DNA from 4 places in the Asticcacaulis aquihabitans genome. Region 1 is predicted to be linked to each of the others. Evidence: predicted binding sites of a transcription regulator. Region 1 holds the regulator's gene; each other region holds the start of a gene.
What was found. Region 1 encodes LexA, which represses DNA repair genes until DNA is damaged. Its sites were predicted from a motif close to ATGTTCNCNANNTGTTCT; they were not measured.
Positions count from the first base shown of each region.

Region 2: dinB (DNA polymerase IV) is a predicted target of LexA. The motif match lies at 910-927, and genes of this name have one in related genera.
Region 3: recA (recombinase RecA) is a predicted target of LexA. The motif match lies at 2,205-2,222, and genes of this name have one in related genera.
Region 4: RCJ00_RS15725 (ImuA family protein) is a predicted target of LexA. The motif match lies at 1,595-1,612, and genes of this name have one in related genera.

Region 1 is NZ_JAVGWM010000001.1:122,006-125,669, reverse strand. Features, by position in the region: gene trpC (indole-3-glycerol phosphate synthase TrpC) at 1-577, shown strand, start outside; gene lexA (transcriptional repressor LexA) at 663-1,367, shown strand; gene RCJ00_RS00615 (ComEC/Rec2 family competence protein) at 1,463-3,586, opposite strand.
Region 2 is NZ_JAVGWM010000004.1:235,977-239,640, reverse strand. Features, by position in the region: gene dinB (DNA polymerase IV) at 1-900, opposite strand, end outside; gene RCJ00_RS15450 (DUF72 domain-containing protein) at 1,012-1,797, shown strand; gene RCJ00_RS15445 (Gfo/Idh/MocA family protein) at 1,797-2,801, shown strand; gene RCJ00_RS15440 (efflux RND transporter periplasmic adaptor subunit) at 2,910-3,664, shown strand, end outside.
Region 3 is NZ_JAVGWM010000004.1:728,437-732,100, reverse strand. Features, by position in the region: gene alaS (alanine--tRNA ligase) at 1-844, opposite strand, end outside; gene recA (recombinase RecA) at 1,038-2,123, opposite strand; gene RCJ00_RS17720 (DUF885 domain-containing protein) at 2,332-3,664, opposite strand, start outside.
Region 4 is NZ_JAVGWM010000004.1:305,837-309,500, forward strand. Features, by position in the region: gene RCJ00_RS15720 (DUF6504 family protein) at 1-793, opposite strand, end outside; gene RCJ00_RS15725 (ImuA family protein) at 807-1,562, opposite strand; gene RCJ00_RS15730 (efflux transporter outer membrane subunit) at 1,679-3,070, opposite strand; gene RCJ00_RS15735 (efflux RND transporter permease subunit) at 3,072-3,664, opposite strand, start outside.

The sequences.
Region 1 (3,664 bases):
TTTCGATCCGCCTGCACTGGCCCGCGCCTATGAAGCCGGCGGGGCCTCCTGCCTGTCGATCCTGACCGATAATCCGTCCTTCATGGGACACGAATCGCATTTTCAGGCCGCACGGGCCGCTGTGTCATTGCCCTGCATCCGTAAGGAATTTCTTGTCGACACCTGGCAGGTGACCGAATCGCGGGCCATCGGCGCCGATGCCATTCTGGTCATCATGGCCATGATAGATGACGAACTGGCTGCGGACCTCATCGACTGCGCCCAGCATTATGGCATGGATGCGCTGGTCGAAGTGCATGACGCAGCAGAAATGGACAGGGCTCTGAAACTCAAATCCAAGCTGATCGGCATAAATAATCGTAATCTCAGGGATTTTCACGTCGATCTGGCGGTGACGGAGACCTTGGCGCACTCGGTTTCGAAAGATCACATTCTCGTCGCCGAAAGCGGCATTTTCACACCGTACGACGTCAAACGCCTCGCGCGTACCGGCGCCACCGCCATGCTGGTCGGCGAAAGCCTGATGCGCCAAGGCGACGTCACTGCGGCGACAAAAAATCTATTATCGTTAGCTTGACATTAATAAGAACACATATAGAACATCATTCGTAGGTTCATGACTTGTTCCGCATTTTGCGAACCAGTTTACACGAAGGTGTCCCATGCTGACGACCAAACAACGCGAACTTCTGATGTTCATTCACGAACGCATCAAGGAAGGCGGCGTTTCCCCCTCTTTCGACGAAATGAAGGAAGCGCTGGATCTGGCGTCCAAGTCGGGCATCCATCGTTTGATTACCGCCTTGGAAGAACGCGGCTTTATACGTCGGCTCGCACACCGTGCCCGGGCGCTTGAAGTTATTAAATTGCCCGATCAGGCCACCACGTCAGCGCCGCCGCGCGGCCGTCAAGCCTTTGTGCCTCAGGTCGTCGAAGGCACGCGCCCGGCCGCTGCAGACCCCGTCAAGCCCTCGAACGATGATACGCGTGAACTGCCGCTGCTTGGCAAGATTGCTGCCGGCGTACCGATCGAGGCCATGGGCCAGGAGCGCGACCGGTTACGCGTACCGGAATCCATGCTGGGCGCCGGAGAACACTACCTGCTCGAAATCGAAGGCGATTCGATGATCAATGCCGGTATTCTCAATGGCGACTTTGTTGTCATCAAGAAGACCGACACGGCCCAGACCGGTGAAATCGTCGTTGCCTTGGTCGATGACGAAACCGCCACCCTTAAGCGCCTTCGCAAGAAGGGTGGATCCATTGCCCTCGAAGCCGCTAATCCGAATTACAAGACGCAAATCTACAATGATGGTCAGGTCAAGGTTCAGGGCCGCCTCGTCGGCCTGATGCGTCGTTACCATTAGAGCCTCATGCCGAAAAGTGGACCCCACTTTTCGGAAAACATGAGGCGTTACAAAAGATTAGAGCCATAAGGCGGTCAACTAAGCCGACGAATGCTCTAGTCACTGATACCGCCTTCTGCTTCCGAAGGACTGGACCAATAGCGTTTGCCTCTTAGGGGCTGGGCTGCCTTGATGGCCCAGCCCTTTTCTGTGTGAGTCAGTTCCATGGCGCCAAGGCGACGAAAATCGCCGGCGCTGATGCGGTTAACCCTGGCGCATTCGGCCGGCCAATCCCCCATGGGGTTGCGCAGAACGATCAGATCGCTTGCCTGGCACAATTCATTCAAACGCGCGGGTTTTGGCGGCTTGTTGCTGAACCAGAACCCAACGCGCGGCTGGGCGAGCGGAACGCAGCCATATCCCTTGCAGGCATAGTTTTCACTCCGCTTAATCTCATCCAGCACCGCTAGGCCATAGTGTTGTGTCCACTGCTCGAAGCCATATTGCCGTACCTTTGATCGCAGGACGTAAGCGCCGGCGGCGGTACGGACGGCGGCATTGCCCCCCTCCGCATCCACCCAAATGTCCGGAGGCGGCACACGCGGCCACCACAAGATAGTTGACGCCGCAATCAAGCCGACCCATCGCGTTTTTCCCCGTACCAAACAAATCCATAACAATCCCAAAAAAGAAATAGGCAGGACGTAAGCCGGTGCCGATGGCCAGGTGATGACCGCATAGGGCAAGTCCGCCGTAATGGCGGCAATGCGCTCAATAACCCATAACCCGGCACCCGCCACACGCAGGAACAGCCATCCGAAGGGCGTGGCGGACATCGTCGTGCCCATGGCGAGAGACGGCATGACGACAAAGGTCGTGACAGGCGCCTCAAAAAGGTTTGACAACAGGCCGTAGACCGAGAACCGATTGAAATAGGCGATGGCAAATGGCGTTGTTGCGGCGGTCGCCACCATGGAGGCCAGCAGCGACAGCCAGATACCGCGGGCGGTCGCCTGAATGGCCCGGATCCAAACGGGCACGCTGATTTCACGCATGGGCGGCTTCATGCCCTCAGCCAAGGCCAGCAAGGCGGCGGTCGCGCTGAATGACATCTGAAACCCCGGCTGGATCACGGCTTCGGGTGTGAGGCAGATGACGACGATGGCAGCTATGGCCAAGGCCCGCAGGCTCAGCGCCCGGCGATCGACTAAAATGGCTCCGAACGCGACACAGGCCACCACGGCGGAACGGACCGCCGGGGCTGGCGATCCAGAAATGGCCAGGTAGAGCAGAACGCAGACGATACTCAAAGCGGCCGCCCATTTCTTGACCGGTATGCGCACCGCCAGCCAGGGGACAGCGGCCATAACAATCCGCAGCGTAAAGAAGATAAATCCGCCAACAATGGCCATATGCACGCCCGATATCGAGAGGATATGGGCCAGTCCGGAATCACGCATATCCTGTATGAGTGGCTGAGGGATAAACGCCTGATGCCCCGTCACCAAAGCGGCGGCAAACCCGCCGATGGCGCGGCCGTTGGGCAATTGCGGCGCCGTATCGGCCACGAGCTTTTGCGTAATCGTCCAGCGTAGTCGGTTCAGGGCCATAACCGCTCGCAATTGCCATCCTTGCGGCGGCGGCTCCATCAACCGAGGCTGGCCCGGCGCCAGTCCGACGCCGCCTACGCCCTGAAAGAAGGCCGTACGGGCGAAATCGTAGCCACCGGGCATGTTCGGTGAAGGTGGCGGGTTCAGGATGGCGAAGACCGATATTGCATCGCCTGGCTTGATACCTGTCGCTTCCAGGGTGCCTGGACGCAGAGACACACGCAGGCGCAACGGCGTCGCCGCCGGGCTCAGGCCGCGTATGGCAATAGGCGCCAATAACAGACGCGGCTGATCGGCTGATGGTGAAACGATATCCATCACGAACGCCTGAACCATATACTGGTTGGTTTCCGTCCCCAACACCGGCGCACGGACGTGCTCCGCACGCAACTTACACACGACGGCGCCCAGCATAAAAATGGATAAAAGCAGTGAAAAATTATAGATATAGCGGCTGAAATTAAACCGCTGGATCAATATTGTGGCGATAATGCCCGCCGCAGCCAGAGCTACAATCCATGTCAGGGACGGTTCGACCAGAAGCCCCAGATACGCGGCAGCCCCCGCCCCGAACGCCACAGGCACCCATAAAAACAGACGCCCGGCCTGCAAGGCCAGTACATCTGACATTCGGTTTTTCAAGAACTGGACCGCCGTTTTCAAGCCTTGCCCGCCTCACCTGCTATAAAGGGCTTGGGTTCGCGGCAA
Region 2 (3,664 bases), on a different contig from region 1:
GACCTTGAGCGTGACAGTGCGCCCCTTGATCTGATTGGCATCGACATAGCGCCAGACCTTGTCGATCAATGGTTCCAGGAAGCTCCAGGCCGTATCGAAATCGGTCGTGTCGGTGAAGAAGGTGTTCTCAGCACCAATCGATTTGCGTTCCCGGTTGGGCTTGACCTGGCGATGGTCGATCCCGCGCGAAATGCCGTAATAGTAGCGCCCTGAGACGCCGAAATGCTGCTCCAGGAAATCGAGTGTCTGGTTGCGTATGTCCTGGCCGCTGAACAGGCCCAGCCGGTTCATCTTGGCCGCCGTCGCCGGACCAATGCCGTGAAATTTCTTGACCGGCAGGGCGGCGGCGAAAACAGGCCCCATGGCCGGCTTGATAACGAACAGGCCGTTGGGCTTGTTCTGATCGGAGGCCAGCTTGGCCAGGAATTTGTTATAGGAAACGCCCGCAGACGCCGTCAATTGCGTTGCCTCCCAGATGCGCGCGCGAATCTCCTCGGCGATTTCCGTGGCGGACGACATGCCCTTCAGATTTTCGGTGACGTCGAGATAGGCTTCGTCGAGCGACAGAGGCTCGACCAAAGGGGTGTAGTCTTCGAAAATATCGCGGATCTGGCGCGATACCGCCTTATAGACCTCGAAGCGATGCTTGACGAAGATGAGATCGGGGCATTTACGGCGCGCCGTTACCGACGGCATGGCGGAATAAACACCGAACTTGCGCGCCTCGTACGACGCTGCGGCCACGACCCCGCGTTCGGAGCCGCCGCCCACGGCCACGGGCTTGCCGCGCAGGTCGGGACTGTCGCGCTGTTCAACCGACGCAAAAAACGCATCCATGTCGATATGGATGATCTTTCGTGTCGGCGCGGGCTGTTCGTCGTCCATAACCATTTGACTCATGCCACATCAAGAACATAAAGTGAACATGAAAAATTACTGCCACAAATGCGTTGCCATGCCATAGCATAGTTTGGCACGCGTTTAGGCGATACGTGTCAGCAGGAGGAAAACATGACCATCTATGTCGGTATCGGCGGCTGGACCTATGAGGAGTGGCGCGGCCCCTTCTATCCGGAAGGCTTGGTGCAAAAGCGCGAGCTGGAATATGCATCCTCTAAATTGACCTCGATCGAGATCAACGGCACCTATTATGGCGCGCAAAAGCCGGCGTCCTTCCAGAAATGGCGCGCCGAAACCCCGGACAATTTCGTCTTCGCAGTCAAGGGCACCCGCTACGCCACCAACCGTAAGAACTTGGCTGAATCGAAGGACAGCGTCGATCGTTTCCTGAACAGTGGCATCAGCGAACTCAAGGAAAAGCTGGGCCCGATCAACTGGCAATTCATGGCGACGAAAAAATTCGATCCGGCGGATTTCGAAACCTTCTTCAAACTGCTGCCGCCTGAGGTTGATGGCGTCCGCCTGCGCCACGCGGTCGAGGTGCGCCACCCCAGCTTTGGCTGTAAGGAATTTGTCGACCTGGCCAGTCATTACGGTGTGGCCATTATCACCGGAGCCGATTCTGAATTTCCGGTCATTGCCGATCTGACAGCGGATTTCGCCTATGTCCGCATCATGGGCACCACCGACCAGCACGAGAAGGGCTATAGCGAGCAGGCGCTCGACGAATGGGCGTATCGCGCCCGCGCCCTGTCGGAAGGACAAGTGCCGAACGATCTGGACACCTTCGGCGCGAAACAGCCGCCCCGTCCGCACGATGTCTATCTTTACGTTATAAGCGGTTACAAAACGCGCAACCCCGCCGCCGCCATGGCGCTGATCGAAAGACTGTCGTGATGAAAAAGACGGTATGGGGTGTACTTAGCACGGCCAGGATCGGCGTCAAAAAGGTCATTCCGGCGCTGATGCAAAGTGACGAAATCCACGTGAAGGGGATTGCGTCACGCGATGCAACGGCGGCACGCGCAGCGGCAGACACCTTAGGGCTGGATACCGCCTACGGCGCCTACCAGGACCTGATCGACGACCCCGAAATCGACGTCATCTATAATCCCTTGCCCAATCATCTGCATGTGCCCCTAACACTCGAAGCGGCCCGGGCGGGCAAGCACGTCCTGTGCGAAAAACCGATGGCGCTCAACGCGGCAGAAATCGGACAGCTGAGCGAGGTGGCGCAGACAGTCCACATCATGGAAGCCTTCATGGTGCGCCATTCCCTACAATGGCTGGAGGCCCGCCGCTTGATCCGCGAGGGCAGCATAGGCACGCCGCGCATCATCCAGTCGCAGTTCAGCTACAACAACACCGACCCGGCCAATATCCGCAACAAGGTCGAATGGGGCGGCGGCGGCCTGATGGACATCGGCTGCTATCCCATTGTGGCCGGGCGTTTCTTTTTCGAGGCTGATCCAGTGCGTGTGATGGCGCTGATCAGTCGCGACAAAACGTTCGGGACGGATACCCTGACCTCCGGCCTGCTCGATTTTGGCGGAGGACGGCAACTGACCTTCGCCGTCTCGACCGCGCTGGCGCCGGCGCAAAGCGTCACCGTCTATGGCGACAAGGCGCGCCTCAGCCTATCCATCCCCTTCAACCAGCCGCCCGATGCGCCGCAGGTCATCACCGTCGACGACGGCCAGACCTTCATCGGCGCCACCGCGGTCACCCACACCTTGCAGCCCTCCAATCAATACCAACTGATGGGGGAGGCCTTCAGCCGTGCCGTCCGTGGCGAGGCACCGTTGCCGTATGGCATTCAGGATGCCGCCATCAACATGCGGATCATCGACGCTTTGTTCCGCTCAGAAACGTCCGGGCGTTGGGAGGCGGTGGCCGCCTAAAATCGAACCTCATCGTTTTTTTACGACGGATATTTCACAGTCATTGCGTAGAATGGCCATGGACATGGTCTGCGGGGGCGCAATCCAGATGGAATAGCGGCGTAAGGCATGTGGTATAAAAACAGGCGGTTCCTCACCTTCGCAGGTCTTGCGGCCGGTCTTCTCCTTGTCATTGTTCTCTGGCTGACCGTATTCAATAAACCCAAACGTCCGGAGCTGATCACCCAGGCCGCCGCCATGGGAACCGTCGAAAAAACCGTTCTGGCGTCCGGTACGCTGGAACCGTTCGAACAGGTCAATGTTGGCGCACAGGTATCGGGCCAGGTCACGAAGCTGGCCGTCGCGCTGGGCGATAATGTCCAGGCCGGCGCTTTGATCGCCGAAATCGACTCGCAGAAGCAGAGGAACGACCTGGACACCAGTGCCGCCGCCCTCAATAGCCAGAAGGCCCAGCGCGCATCGGCCCAGGCCACGCTGGCCCAGGCACAAAACAATTTCACCCGCCAGCAAACCCTGTATCAGGCAGATGCCGGCTCCAAGGCGGATTATGAGGCGGCGGTGCAGCAGCTGAAAAGCGCGCAGGCCGCGCTCGATACCGCTAATGCCCAGATTGACCAAGCGTCGATTTCGGTTCGCACCGCCAAAGTTAATCTCGGCTATACCCGGATTTCGGCGCCGATGAACGGCACGGTGATCGCCATCGTCACCAAGCAGGGTCAGACGGTCAACGCCAACCAGTCGGCGCCGACCATCGTCGTATTGGGCCAGCTCGACAAGATGACGGTCAAGGCCGAGATTTCCGAAGCCGATGTCATCAACATCAAGCCCGGCATGCGCGTCTATTTCACGACCCTGGGCGATCC
Region 3 (3,664 bases), on a different contig from region 1:
ACCGCAGGTGATCGGCGATCACGCGGTGAGACGGCAAGGTGTCGCCTTCGGCCTTGACGCCGGTGGCGTCTTCCGACGCGGCGATCAATGTCTTGAACAGGTCGATATCGTAGTTGTTGTGCACGCCCTGCAAAACAGCGGCGACACGTTCCAGGCCCATGCCGGTATCGATCGACGGCTTCGGCAGGCTGACGCGCGCACCATCGGCCTGCTGGTCGAACTGCATGAAGACGAGGTTCCAGATTTCGACGAAACGGTCGCCGTCTTCCTCCGGTGTGCCCGGAGGGCCGCCCCAGATGTGGTCGCCGTGGTCATAGAAGATTTCCGTACACGGACCGCACGGGCCGGTGTCGCCCATCGACCAGAAATTATCCGATCCGGCGATACGGGCGATCTTCGATTCCGGCAAGCCAGCGATCTTCTTCCACAGGTCGAAGGCTTCATCGTCGTCAATATAGACGGTCGCCATCAGGCGATTCTTGTCAATACCGTAGTCTTCGGTGATCAGCTTCCAGGCAAACTCGATGGCTTCGGCCTTGAAGTAGTTGCCGAACGAAAAGTTGCCGAGCATTTCGAAGAACGTATGGTGGCGCGCGGTGTAGCCGACATTATCCAGGTCGTTATGCTTACCACCGGCGCGGACGCATTTTTGCGATGTCGTCGCGCGGTGATAGGGCCGCGTTTCCGCACCGGTGAATACATTTTTGAACTGAACCATACCCGCATTGGTAAACATCAGGGTCGGATCGTTATGCGGCACGAGCGACGAGGACGAGACGACCTCGTGACCCTGGCGGGCAAAGTAATCGAGGAAGGTCTGACGTATCTGGTTTAAGGACGGCATGGTCTGCTTCGGTTCGGGGTAAGAAATAAGGGCTTGTATATAGAGGGGCTTATTCGCGAGCGCAAAGACCTTTGCGCGGCTAGGGCTATCTTTTTGGCGAATACCAGGCACACATGGCAAAAAAGACGCCCTTCTCAGAGCGTCTTCTTCACCGATGGTGCGGAAGCATGGGTTTGGACCGCGCCATCAAATCCTACAGCGACTCATCGCCTTCGTTGGCATCCGGTTCCGGTACGCCCAGCAATTCTTCTGACAAGGTGTCAGACTTCTTGCGGATGCCGTTCTCGATTTCTTTGGCCATGTCGGGGTTCGCCTTAAGGAAATCACGAGCATTGTCGCGGCCCTGGCCGATACGGGTCGAATTATAAGAATACCAGGATCCCGACTTTTCAACGATGCCGGCCTTAACGCCGAGATCAATGATTTCGCCAATCTTGGAAATGCCCTGGCCGAACAGGATATCAAATTCGACTTCACGGAAAGGCGGCGCGATCTTGTTCTTGACCACCTTGACCTTGACGCTGTTGCCGATGTTCTCATCGCGCACCTTGATGGCGCCGGTGCGACGGATATCAAGACGGACCGAAGCGTAGAATTTCAGCGCATTGCCGCCCGTCGTGGTTTCAGGGGAGCCGTACATAACCCCAATCTTCATGCGAATCTGGTTGATGAAGATAACAATGCACTTGGACTTGGAGATCGAGCCGGTCAGCTTACGCAAAGCCTGCGACATCAGACGCGCCTGAAGGCCCGGCAGGCTGTCCCCCATATCACCTTCGATTTCAGCACGGGGCGTCAGAGCCGCGACAGAGTCGATGACGACGATATCAATAGCCCCGGAACGGACCAGGGTATCGGTAATTTCGAGCGCCTGCTCACCGTTATCGGGCTGCGACACCAAAAGATCATCCAGATTAACGCCCAGCTTCTGCGCATAGGTGGGATCAAGCGCGTGTTCTGCGTCGACAAAGGCCGCCGTGCCACCCTGCTTCTGGATTTCCGCAACCGTGTGCAGGGCCAGAGTCGTCTTGCCAGACGATTCTGGACCGTAGATTTCAATCACGCGGCCCTTGGGCAAACCGCCGATACCGAGCGCCATGTCGAGACCGAGCGAGCCCGTGGAAATCGACTCGATCTCCTGGACCTTGCCGTTCGCGCCGAGCTTCATGACCGAGCCCTTGCCGAACGCACGATCTATCTGCGCCAGCGCCGCTTCCAGAGCGCGCTGCTTTTCACCTTCGTTTTTACCTACCAATTTCAACACCGCTTGAGATGACATAACCAAACCCTTCTATGTCACGATTCCCCGGCTGGGGTTTGTTTCTTTCGTCGTGAGAATTTCTTGTACCCCATTTGTTCCATGTTCGCAATATGTTCTCTACGCGCCATGAGAACAATTTTGAAACGGTAATAGATTCAGGGGGCTACAGCATGCTGCTGGCGCTACCTCAATCGATAGCCGCCAGCACGCATAGCTCGCGCCCGACTTAAATCAGTCCGGCGTCTTGATAGACCTGCTCCAGAACTGCCAGCGGCACGGCGCCGCACAACAGGCCGGTGTCGTGGAATTTCTTGATGTCGAAGCTGGCAGCGGCCTTCGTCTTGGCGGCTTCGCGCAATTTCAACCACTGGATCTTGCCGACCATATAGCCCAGGGCCTGGCCCGGCCATACGGCATAGCGTTCGATCTCGGTCTCGTTGAGGTCGCCCGTATAGGTCTTCATGAAGTCCATGGCCTGTTCACGCGACCACTTCTTGTGGTGCATGCCAGTGTCGACGACCAGTCGGCAGGCGCGGAACATGGCGTCATGCAGGTAGCCGATATGGCCGAACGGGTCATCGGCGTACATGTCCATATCGGTGCCGGCCAGTTGTTCGGCATAGAGCGCCCAGCCTTCGATATAGGCGTTGAAACCCGAAATCTTGCGCAGTTCCGGCAGGTTCTTGTTTTCCTGCTGGATCGAAATCTGCATGTGGTGGCCCGGGATCGCCTCGTGATAGGTGAGCGTCGGCAAGGTCCATGACGGCACTTCGGCCGTGTCACGCAGATTGATGTAATAGGCGCCGGGGCGCGATCCGTCGAGCGACGCGCCTTGGTAATACCCGCCGGGCGCACCGAGCTCCGTCGCTTTCGGTACGCGCTTGACCGTGACCTTCGATTTCGGCAGCACGCCGAAATATTGCGGCAGCTTGGCAAAAACGACATCGATCTGTTTGTTGAGATCGGCCAGGAGCTTGTCCTTGCCCGCATCTGTGTTGGGATAGATGAACTGCGGGTCCTTGGTCATGGCGGCCATGCGTTCGCCCGTCGTCCCCTTGGTCATGCCGTGCGCCTGCATGATCTTTTCCAGTTCGGCGTCGATCTCCTTTACCTTGTCCAGGCCGATCTGGTGAATTTCATCCGGCGTCATATTGGTCGAGGTATTGGCTTTGACCCCAAAGGCATAGCGCGCGTCGCCGTCCGGCACGTGCCACACACCGGCGTCATGCGTCGCCTTGGGCAGCGCCGCTTTTAGCGCATCAATCTGGCGGGACAGGGCCGGAATGACGGCATCCTGATAGGTCTTGGTCGCCGTCGCGGTCCAATCGCCGGCTATGCCTTTTTCCTTGGTCCGGCGCGCCAATGATTGCACCAGCGGCGAAACATCGGCCTTCGCACTCGCCTGGCTCTGCATCTGACGGATCGCCTTTTGCAGGGCGAAGTCCGGCGGCACAATGCCTGCAGCGATACTGTCGTTGAAACGGGCCGTTTCCTGGTCCAGCACCGTCGCGTACTGGCTGAGGCGCGACAGGTACGCGTCGGCGTCGTCCTTGGTTTCG
Region 4 (3,664 bases), on a different contig from region 1:
CTTCAATGCGGTTATCGACACGATGAAACATCAGGTCGAGTTGCGTTGCTCCGAGGTTTTTACTGTCCAGCCGGTCGCATATCTGCGCTGTAAGCTTGCCCGTATAGCGCGCCAGAGTTTCCGGCGCGCCTATGGGCTCGGCGAACACGCGCGTGACCTCCGTGATGTCGGGCAGGTGTACGGGATCTAAGGGTTCGTTCAGGCGACCAAAAAGCTGGTCCAGTCGCCGCGCAATATCAGGCCCGAAGCGATGGACCAGGGGGGCGCGTGGCTGGGCCGCCAGGTCTCCGACGATCTGAAAGCCGAGGAGGCTCAGGCTATGCACGGTGTCCCCCGGCAGGCGCAGGGCTGCGATGGGCAGACCGGGCAGGCATTTGTCCTCTTCGCCGGGGGCGGTGATGACGGATGAACCGGGGCCGAAGCGGGCCAGGGCATGCGCGGCCCCCCAGGTACCGGCCAAGGCGGCGCGCGCTTCGATACCCTGCGCGGCCAGGGCCTGAATCAGCCCGTCCAGCAGGGCGGCTTCTCCGCCTTTCAGATGCGCCGCCCCGGTCACATCCATCACCAGACCGTCCGGTGGATCGACAGCCACAAGGGGGGAAAAGGTGCGCAGCGCCCATTGCGCCAGCCGCTCCAGCCCGTCGCGATCGGCCTTAGGGTCGGCATCGTGGATGGCCAGACCCGCCACGAGTGCCTGCGCCTTGGTAAGCGCCATGCCGGGATACAGGCCCGCCTGCCGCGCCGCGCGATCCACGGCGACGACCACGCGACGTCGGCCGTCCGTTCCTTTCAAGATAAGCGGCCCCTCAGGAGGCGGCGCGCAACTGTGCATCTGACGCCTGAGCCGGTCGGTGGACCAGCGGGGCAGCCAGAGCGAGACAAGTCTTGCCATCGCACGCCTCCACATCGAATTCGGCGCTATGGCCGCCCTTGCATCGCAGCAGTTCCAGATGCCAGCGCGCCCGTCCAATGCCAGCGACCGGCAAGGGCGCGGAAGGGGTGGCCGAAATGCGCCATCGGGTGGTCGCCGCTGTCGGCTGGCCATAATCAGCCGCGCCTCTTTCCTGTTTCCAGCGGCGCACAATGAGGCCCAGGGTGCCGAACGCTTCCGCCGCCAGTTGCAGCCGCCGAGACACCATCATCGACAGTTTCGCCACTTCGCCTACGACGGCTGTGACGCCGCCGTGGCGCAAACCTTCCTCGCAACAGGCCAGAACCGACTTTTCATCGCGGGCTTCGACATAGATCACCCGGTCTGGCGTCAGCCCGACCTGAGCCAGGCCCGGTGCAAACAGATCGGATTGGGTTACGCACCACAGGATCTGACCGTGTGTTCGCGCGGCTATGCCGGCGGCAAACAGGGCCGCGGCCGCCGCATCGACACCCCCGCCGTCCCGCCCCGCGATTTCATGAACGGCGCCCAGCGCCAGTCCCCCGCCCGGCAGGTGACGATCTATGGCGTCAACGCCGAACGGCAGGGCGCCGGACGCATGCAGGCTGCCGTCCAGCGTTGCGATATGCTGGCGCAGGTGTGCAAGGTCGCTAGGAACAGGCTTCAACATGGAACAATATCCTCACCGAGTTCTTCGGCATATTGTTCACTTTTTGTTCTCATATGACGCAAGAGTCAAGACGTTTGTTAACGTCTCGACTCATTGCCCTGAGAAGTGGGGCGGAGCTAGTTCAGGCCGCCACCGAGCGCCGCATAGAGATTAATCAGGTTCAAGGTGCGAACCAGGCGAATGCTGATCAATTGCTGCTGCGCGCTGTACAGAGTGCGTTCGGAATCGGTCAGGGTCAACCGGGAATCGACGCCGCGATCGAAGCGCGCCTGGGCCAGGGTATTGCTGTCCGTTGCCGCCTCGACGACTCGCGTCTGGGCCGTCAGGCGATCGTCGATGGTGGCGCGGGTGGCCAACTGGTCGGCCACATCGCGGAAGGCGGACTGGATCGCGCCTTCATACTGGGCCACGGCGATGTCGCGGCTGGTCTTGCTGGCCGACAGATTGGCGGCATTTGCGCCACCGGCAAAGATCGGCACGGAAATGGACGGGGCGAACGTCCAGGTATCGATCCCATCGAACAGCTTGCCCAGGTCGCTGGAGGCCTTGCCGGCGCTGGCCGTAAGCGAAATGCTAGGGAAGAACGCCGCTCGGGCGGCACCGATATTTGCATTTGCCGACTTGAGGCTGTATTCCGCCGCCATCACGTCCGGCCGCTTCAGCAAAATGTCCGACGGTACGCCGACGGGCAGATTGGCCAGCACGGCATTATCCGGGAAGGCGTCGGGCAGAAGATCCGGCGTCACTTCCGCGCCAACGAGCAGGCGCAGGGCGTTCCTGTCCTGCTGTACCGTGGCGGTGAGGCTGGCGACATCGGCGCGCGCTTGTTCAGTCAGCACCTGGGTCTGGCGAAGAATCATCTGATCTGTCGCGCCGACATCGAAGCGCTTTTGCGTCAGGTTCAGGCTTTCTTCGCGCAGGCGCAGGGTTTGCTGCGACAGGCGCAATTGCTCCTGATCGGCGGCCAGGTTGAGCCAGGCCGATGCAACGGCGGAAATCAGGCTGATCTGTGCCGCCTTTCGATTTTCGGCCACGGCGAAATAGCTTTGCAGGGCGGCTTGGTTGAGCGACCGCACGCGGCCGAACAGATCGACTTCCCACGAAGCGCCGACCGAGGCGGAGTAGGCTTCGGTCGTACCGACCGGATTGCCGTTGGTGTCGACCGTACCGGTATTGCCGCGGCTGCCGGCAACGGTAGCGTTCACAGCCGGAAACAGGCTGGCCCGCTGGATGCGGTACTGCGACCGCGCCTTGTCGACGTTCAGGATTGCAACCCGCAGGTCGCGGTTGTTGGTCAGGGCTTGATCGATGACGCCTTGCAGGCGCGGATCGAGGAAGACCTGACGCCAGGGCAGGGTGTCGGCCGATGCGCCGGTGGCGGTGACCGCCGTCGGGAACTGGCTTGGCACGGGCAGGGCACCGCGTTCATAGCGAGGTGACATCGTGCAGGCGCTCAGAACGATCGCGCTGGCGGCGCCGAGCAGGGTGATTTTGACGAATGCGGTCATCTTAGTGTCCCTTGCTGTCGGTGTCGGGCTTGTCGAGCATGGCCATGGCTTCGCGCTCGAGCGCCATTTTCTTCAGATGCTTTTCGTCGGCCTTGAAGATCTTTTCAACGATGACGAAGAAGAGCGGGATGAAGAAGATGGCCAGCAGAGTCGCCGACAGGATACCGCCGACTAGGCCGGTGCCGATGGCGTTCTGGCTACCCGACCCCGCGCCATTGGCGAAGAAGAGGGGCAGGATGCCGAAGGTAAAGGCCAGCGAGGTCATGATGATCGGGCGCAGGCGGACACGGACGGCTTCCAGGGTGGCGTCGATCAGACTCATGCCTTTTTCGTGGTTATGCTTGGCGAATTCCACGATCAGGATGGCGTTTTTCGAACTCAGGCCGATGATGGTCAAAAGCGCGACCTGAAGGTAGATGTCGTTGGACAGTCCGCGCAGCATGGTGGCGGCAAGCGCGCCGAGCACACCGAGCGGGATCACCATGACGATGGCGATCGGGATCGACCAGCTTTCATATAGCGCCGCCAGAAGAATGAAGACGACGAAGATCGACAGGGCGTACAGCATCGGGGCTTCTGCGCCGGACTGCTTTT